Regions from separate parts of the Lysinibacillus fusiformis genome, predicted to be linked through region 2. Evidence: riboswitches for the same ligand, from Rfam matches in the RefSeq annotation. Region 2 holds a riboswitch; the other holds the start of a gene.

Region 1 (4,217 bases), 1.0 Mb from region 2:
CTATTAAAATGGAGAGCAAACTAGAAGGTATTTTAAAAGAATTGACGGCCGATCAGGCGAAGGCTGCCGAGTTGATTTACGAAAACGACCTATTACCGAAAGGTAAGCGTCGTTCTTACGTTGAAATTGCAAAGGAAATTGGCATATCTGACCGGACATTACGTAAATGGAGACAGTTGCCTGCGATGTTAGAATATAAGACAGCGGTAACAGATATGTATTTATCGGATAATCGTACGCGCGTTATGCAGGCGCTTATTCAAGGTTGTGTGGACGGCAACGCTTCGCATATGAAACTGTACATGCAAACGATGGGTATGCTAGTTGATAAGGCGGAAGTTGAGATTAAAGCGCCTAATGCGGATCCAGATGCAGTTGCAGCTCGATTAGCGAATATTAAAAATCGATATTAAAAGGCGGTATATCAACGATTTAGTGCGGTAAAGTATTATAAATGCGGAGTTGGCTACGTGTTGGCTTCGCTCTTTTTTTATGCGTTGGAATGGCGTTAGGGCTTCCGTTTAATTCCGAAATACGAGGAAACATCGGGCAGAACGTGCTGGCGGACGCGCTACCTTGAAAACAAATCGTTATCTGACAATTTAACCGGTATTTTATACAGCATTTTATGCAGTATTGTAACGCATGTGCAAATAGAGATAGTCGCAAGAATTGCGGCATATTAACGATGTATAAGATTGTGTATATGTTGTTTCAGCGCAGAAGTAGAGAAACATTGTTATATGAATGGTTTTACGTATATTTTAGTTTACATAATCAAGCTTATGGGAAGTTGGAAATGAATAAATATTCATTTGATATTCATTGCGTCAATTAAACGTTGGATGACTCGAAAATCCCCCCAAGCCACCGACTTCCTACAGGCGCTTTCTGCTGTCCGATAATTACAGATACCATTTTCAAAACAAGCCGGTTTTTGCGATGTCAGAGGCTTCGAGAATTGTTGAATCGGATAGTTGTGCGTGTAAGTTTGTCTGAGGTGCGTTTATTATTAGGCTGTTTATGTTAATATTTCAAATTTATAGAAGTGAGTTATCCCGATTGAACTTGCGTCAGTTTTGCGTTAAAAAAATGAGCGCAAGGGATTCCTGCGCTCGTAACTCGTTTTTTCAAATGTTACATAAATAATAACCTAAAATAAAAGTGCCGTAAATACCTTTTTTTAAAAGCCGTCAATCAGTCGCTAAAGCCTATTCTCATGCGGTTTCTTTCAGTATATACTCCGAATAATAGATGGAGGTGATACGGATGTTAAAAAGAAGACATTCGGTAAAGGACGTATTAGAGAAGTTAAATATTACGGACAAAACATTAACTAGTTACGCGGATTTAATGTGTGAAGTAGACGACAATTTTGCTGATTCGTTGGAAAAGACCAGAAAGTATAGCGGTAAAGAAATCGAGGTTATTCAGTATATGCTGCGTAGAAAATCCGAGGGGATTTCGAAAGAGATGGCCCGCGATGAAGCTGCGGAAGTATACTACGATCAAAGTAAATGTGAAGACGTGCTGTCAGAATTTCAGAGTTTGTTAGATAAAATTAAGAAACGATGATTAGTAGTTTGGAAAATATTATGATATTTGACTTTAGAAAAACACTACTTTACAATTGATTTTAGTAATCTAATAGGAATGTGGAGTACACTCGATTCCTATGACAACTGAATAGCGTGTAGTAATAGGTGTAAATTGCGTGCAATTTGCTTAAAAGGGAAGTCGGTGCAAATCCGACACTGTCCCGCAACTGTAAATGTGAGCGACTTTTCAGCAACCACTGTCTTTGGACGGGAAGGAGAAAAGAAGCGATGACCATGAGTCAGGAGACCTGCCTGTTATGAGTACACACCAGTAACCTACGAGGAATAGGAGGTGGCATGTTGACAAAACAGAATGCTCTGTTCGTCACAGTACGTCAAACGCCCATAGTAAATGAAAGGGTTCACAATCGGACTCGTTCACACATACTTAGGGTTTGTTTGGCATTGTGTGATGAAAGAAGATAAAGCGAAGGACTTCCTCAAAACGTAGGGAGTCCTTTTTGTTTTGAAAATATGTACGCAAAGGGGATGCACGTATGACGAATATTCATGTAACGACAACGCTGGAAACGCCTTATGAAGATATGAACATTTGTAAGCAACCACGCACAGAAGTTGCCAAGAAAGCGAAAACAAGAATGGTGGTCGAATCGCTGATCGATCAATTATTAGCAACGAAGCTGATTCGCAACGATCGCTTCTTTGAACAAATCTTATATAATAAAGAAATTATTTGGATACAAAATGGGGATGTGGACGGTCATCTTTTGGCAAAAGCAGCATTAACAGATGAGCTGAAAACAAAGACCAATCATTTTATGATGTATATGCCGACCAATCCGATTGTCTATGAGGTCAATGGGGAAGCGTATCACTTAATTACGCGCATTGATTCAACACGCGCAAAGCCCAACCTTGATCGTCTAACATTGGAGCCAAAGCCTGTTTTAAGTGCCGCTCGTGTCAATGACTTATTATGCTCGATTGTCATGCGCTTTTATGAAACATATCTACACGATTTAGCGTCTCACCATGACAAACTCATCGCATTCGTGCAGCAGGAATATGCCCAGTTTATTGAAGCGGTGCAAGCGTTAAATGATTATCATTTCAACTGGCATCCACGCGGCAATGGGCACGAGCTCTTACTGCAATTAATTGATCATCTACAAATTTTAAAAAGTCACCCAGGCAAGGTACTGATTGATTTTACGAACAAGCATGACTACGTGATAGTAGAACCCGCTTATTTGATGGACAAACCAACAAAGAAAGCCGTCGGTGCACTATAAGAACAAGCCCTCCGCTTTATGGAGGGCTTGCTTTCATTTAAATGCAGGATCGAAATATATTCACGTTCAAGCAAGAAATACCCGCGCTTGAGCTATGAGTACCCGCGGAAGCAAGTGAAATACTCGCGCTAGAGCAATGAATACCCGCGGAAGCAGGAGAAATACCCGCGCTTGGGCGACGAATACCCGCGAAAGCAGGAGAAATACCCGCGCTAGAGCTATGAGTACCCGCGGAAGCAAGAGAAATACTCGCGCTAGAGCGATGAATACCCGCGGAAGCAGGAGAAATACTCGCGCTTGAGCGAAGAATACCCGCGAAAGCAGGAGAAATACCCGCGCTTGGGCGACGAATACCCGCGAAAGCAAGAGAAATACCCGCGCTTGAGCGAAGAATACCCGCGAAAGCAAGCAAAACACTCCCGAGCGAGTAGGCCGACTCCTGCCCTATAAACAATGCATGGCTGCCTGTGCTTCATGCCACGGAACCGTATATCCTTTGCCCTTTGCACAAAAAATACTGGAGGAACTATATTCAGGGTCGGCATTTTTATCGTAGCCAATCTGTGCAATTACTTCCTCTGTATTATGGCATATATCATAGCCATCAAATTGGAGTGTGAGTGCACCTTTCCCATTTGTATAGGCAGCAAAGGTTGTGCTGTAGCTCATTAAAGTGGCAACGGGCGCGCGACCTGTTAGCACCACATCTGTTTCGGATAATATCGGGTCATCAAATGTGCCTGCTGCTTGCTGAACGTCAGTCATCATGCGGCCGATAAAGTCGTTTGAAGCCTTCATTTTAAAACGATAATAGGGTTCAAGTAGAACATTTTGGGCTTGCTCTAGTCCCTGGCGCAGCGCACGGAAACTAGCTTCTCGGAAATCGCCGCCCGATGTATGTTCATTATGCCCGCGACCTGTTAGAAGCGTAAAATGAACATCTGTTAAAGGGAAGCCTGTAAGTAAGCCATGATGATCGCGCTCAAACAGGTGCTTTTCAACAAGGCGCTGATTGCCTACGGATAAATGATCTGCATGACAGGCATTGCTGAAGGTATTGCCGGTTCCACGTGGATTTGGCTCCATTAATAAATGAACTTCCGCATAATGCTTGAGTGGCTCGAAATGGCCATAGCCTGTCACCTTCGTCGCAATGGTCTCCATATATAAAATTTGCGGCTCGCCAAAGGAGACGGCTAATGAAAAACGTCTCATTAATACCTCTGTCAGGACCTCCAATTGAATGACACCCATAATATGGACATGGATTTCCTGGAACTTTTCCTGCCAAACGACACGTAAAGAAGGCTCTTCTGCTTCAAGTAAACGGAAAATCTGTAGCACTTCCTTGATATGCTGATCGCCC
Region 2 (4,217 bases):
GACGCAAAACACCGAATAGACTAAGCGTGATTGCATGTGTCCCTGAAATAATTTGGGGGCGAACAATGGCAGCCTCTGCTCCAAATACTTCCGCATAAACACGTTCTAGGTTATCCCTTCCCTCATCATCATAGCCATAGCCGTTAGATGGATGTAAGTGGTAGTCACTCACTTGATGCTTGCGAAATGCTGCTAGCACCTTCTGCTGGTTATAAAATGCCATTTCTTCTACCTTGGCATGATAAGGCCGCACTTGCTCCTCTATTTTTGTCGCTAAGGATATCGTTTGTGTAGATAAATTTGATGTAAACGTCATTCTTTCTTCTCCATTTCACAATTGTCCCGCATTTCATTCAGTAAGATTTATTGACTATCTAAATTGACATCAATCACTCTAGAATTCCCTAACCAAACACTGGTATATAAATGCTTTTGACGAATGTTTTTCTTTATTTTAATCACATTTTATCAATTTGTATGTGCACCTGTAAAACTTGCCTATTGTTTCTAAAGGAATTTTACGCTAAGCTAATGTGCGGACTTATTTCAAGAAGCGTATTTAATGACTGATTTTGGCTATTAAATTCATAGATTCTGTTACGTAAAAAAGTCTTTTAACTTATAAAAAAGTTTATTTATTGATAGAAGGGGTGAAAGGGATGGCTTGGGAGGTTTTTAGTATTATAGGAACAATTGCCTTTGCTATTTCTGGGGCAATCATTGCCATGGAAGAAGAATACGATTTATTCGGTGTATATATACTTGGTATTGTTACGGCCTTTGGTGGTGGAGCAATTCGAAATTTACTCATCGGACTACCTGTCACAACACTATGGGGGCAGGATATGATGTTTCAAATTGCACTGGCTGCAATTACGATATTCTTTATTTTTCCACATCATCTGATTCAGCATTGGCATCGTTGGGGTAACTTCACAGATGCTATTGGCTTATCAGCATTCGCTATTCAAGGGGCACTCTATGCTGTGAAGCTTGATATGCCAATTAGCGCGGTCATTGTAGCTGCAGTTTTGACAGGTTCAGGTGGTGGTATTGTACGAGATTTATTAGCTAGACGAAAACCACTAGTTCTCCGTGATGAAGTCTATGGTGTTTGGGCAGCTCTCGCAGGGCTGATAATCGGATTTGAGGTTTTTACAGGGGACATTTTCCTTTATATTTTATTCGCAGTAATTACAGCGTTACGTATTCTTTCCTATATGATGAAGTGGCGCTTGCCATTACGAAAATTAAATCGTGCATAAATACCATTCAGCCAATGACCAAAAATTAAGTCATTGGCTGTTTTATTGTTTTTATCTTTTTAACAACTGCATTGATTCTTCTAAAGTCACCATATTTTTCATCATCGAGCAGGCTGCATCTAAAATGGGAAAGGCTAGGGCTGCACCAGAGCCTTCACCTAAACGCATATTCATGTACAACATTGGTTCAATGCCAAGTAATGCAGCGGCAATTTTAGCCCCTGGTTCCTCTGAGGCATGGGAAGGAATAATATAATCTTTTACTTTTGGTTCGAGCTTATAAGCAATGAGCGCGGCAATAGTTGAAATAAATCCATCAATGACAACAGGTTTACGATGGACTGCAGCGCCAAGTATAATGCCTATCATCGCCCCTATCTCTAACCCGCCAACCTTAGCTAGAACATCGATGACATCTTTAGGATTAGGCGTATTTAAGCTAATTGCTTTTTCAATAATCGCCGCTTTATGGGCAATTCCACCTTGACCAACTCCTGCTCCAAATCCTGTTACTTCAATTGGGTCACAGTCAGTTAGAACAGCTAATATCGCAGCACTCGGTGTTGTATTGCCGATGCCCATTTCCCCAGTTCCAAGTACATTGGCACCTTTTCTGATTTCCTCTGTTGCCACACGAATTCCTACTTCAATGGATTGAATAGCCTCTTCTCTAGACATAGCTGGACCTTGTGCCATGTTATCTGTACCATATTTAATTTTATGAATGAGGACACCTGCATCAAGTGGAATATCTTCTTTTACCCCAACATCTACTGTTACTACCTTTGCATTGGTAATGCCCGCAATCGCACAAACACCTGTACCTCCCTTAGGAAAATTTAATGTTTGAAAGACCGTCACATCTTGTGGATTCGTGGTTACACCCTCCTCACAAACACCGTGGTCTGCTGCACAAACAATGATGACTTTTTTATCAATCACCGGAAATAATTGTCCAGTTATGCCAGAAAGCTGCACGGCAATGGACTCTAGTTTTCCTAAACTGCCAGGGGGCTTACATAGGGCATCTATACGCTGTCTAGCTTGCTCCATCACCTTCAGGTCAGCACCTTGGATGTTTTGTATCGTGTCTTGTAGTAATTGCATGATAATTGCTCCTCTCTTTTTAAGACAAAAAGAAAAAGTCTGTAGTTTATTGTCATGACAAATAAACTACAGACTTTTCCATCATCTATATCTTCTAAAGCATGTAGGCAGGTCTCCTGGCTCAAGTTCAACATCTCATAGCACCTTCCCAGCAATTTGCTAGTGGCATTCACTATGAAACTCCCTTATACAGTGGCGGGTCCGCTAAAGCTTTTCACTTTATTCCCTATTCTCCCTATTGGGCACCTATTGCTTTTATTTAACTACTTTAAATCTACGACAGCTCACTTTTCCTGTCAATATGTGAAAAGTAAACTTGTAAAACTAAACAATAAACTATAAAGTGGCTTATGTCTTTTCCAATTCACTTAGTAATGTTGAGCCTAATAGAAGAACAGCCCCTAGTATTTGTAGGACTGTCATTTGTTCACCAATAATCATTGTTGAGATTACTAATGATGTCAGTGGATCAATATAGCTAAGAATGGCTATACTTTGACCTTTTAGCTGAGACATACCTAAAAAGAACAAAAAGAACCCCACACCTGCATGCACAATACCAAGTACAATTAATACTAGAACGAACCCAAAACTAATTTGCATCACTTGGAAACCCGTAGTCCCTACAATATAGAGACAGAGGAAAAATGCAGCTAAAGAGAGTTGGATAATTGTATTTTCGGGCTCTTTTAAACCACGAATACGTTTATTTGTAAAGGTTAGTACCGTGTAAAAGCATGCTGCGATCAAACCATAGACAATACCAATAAAGTGACCACTGTTGTCTATGCTTTGACTTTGGACAATCAAAAATAGACCTATTAATGCTACACCAACATACACTATTTTTCTCCCTACTAACTTCTCTTTTAAAATAATAGGAGATAAACAGATGACTAGTACTGGCGCAAAATAATAACTTAGTGCTGCATTAGCAATGGTCGTTTCCTTATAAGCCTGAAATAAAAATATCCAATTACCGCATAATGCTAAACTTGAAAGCATTAACGGCCATTTATTTTGGACAATCGTGATCCTCGAAAAGCTTTCCTTTTTATAAACAAATATGGCCAACAAAAAACAAGAGCCAATGATACTCATCCAAAAGGCAATTTCACTTGAGGATAAAGGAATAAACTTCGCAAAAACACCGACAGCGCCAAAAATAATCATGGACAATACAAATGCTAATTTTCCGCTCATTACAAATTCCTACTTTCTACGTATATCGTTTTAGCCTATACAGTAGAATCTATCGAAATGAGCAAGCTATTATCGAATGCCTAAACAGTAGATTCTACTGCAAAGACATTGTTGGGGGTGCTATGGATCGAAACATACAAAATCCCTCCTTCATTCACTATAATCATAACATATTTCTGAAAATTCGGGATTTAAAATATTAAAATTAGGGTAAGGTTCAGCAAGTAATAAAACGATGAAAAGTTAGGGGAAGATACGATGAATGCAAACGAATTAAGAAACGCCATTGCTGAAACCTGTGAAACGCATTGCCCAGCTCGTAAAATTAATCAATGAAGAGACAGCAAATAAAATACTAGAAAACTTAAAGTTATTTCATAGTGGTGATAAATACATTACGGAGTGTCATTTCGAGGAGAGTCAAAATTTCTTGAAAGACGGCATTGAGCTTCTCCAAAAGGGTGATTTGGCGAATGGAGCACTACAAATTTATGGCGCTGGTCTAAACTTTGCTAGCTATGCTTCAAAGGTGCAGGGACAAAAAAATGTTCATCTCTACAAAAATTTTGAGGAGAATTTTAATTTCATCATGGACTCCCTGAAAAAACAAGCATAAGAAAAACAAAACCAGCAATAGCTTTT

What was found. Region 2 has a riboswitch for cobalamin ahead of cobT (nicotinate-nucleotide--dimethylbenzimidazole phosphoribosyltransferase). Riboswitches for the same ligand answer to the same signal wherever they lie in the genome.
Region 1: another riboswitch for cobalamin. It lies ahead of JTI58_RS20305 (hypothetical protein); the one in region 2 lies ahead of cobT (nicotinate-nucleotide--dimethylbenzimidazole phosphoribosyltransferase).

Annotation. Positions count from the first base shown of each region.
Region 1 is NZ_CP070490.1:4,131,551-4,135,767, forward strand. Features, by position in the region: gene JTI58_RS20290 (hypothetical protein) at 1-24, shown strand, start outside; gene JTI58_RS20295 (phBC6A51 family helix-turn-helix protein) at 9-413, shown strand; gene JTI58_RS20300 (hypothetical protein) at 1,270-1,575, shown strand; cobalamin riboswitch at 1,685-1,868, shown strand; gene JTI58_RS20305 (hypothetical protein) at 2,096-2,851, shown strand; gene JTI58_RS20310 (elongation factor G) at 3,296-4,217, opposite strand, start outside.
Region 2 is NZ_CP070490.1:3,100,943-3,105,159, reverse strand. Features, by position in the region: gene JTI58_RS15060 (methionine gamma-lyase family protein) at 1-316, opposite strand, end outside; gene JTI58_RS15055 (trimeric intracellular cation channel family protein) at 660-1,265, shown strand; gene cobT (nicotinate-nucleotide--dimethylbenzimidazole phosphoribosyltransferase) at 1,317-2,372, opposite strand; cobalamin riboswitch at 2,462-2,637, opposite strand; gene JTI58_RS15045 (DMT family transporter) at 2,721-3,575, opposite strand; gene JTI58_RS15040 (hypothetical protein) at 3,862-4,191, shown strand.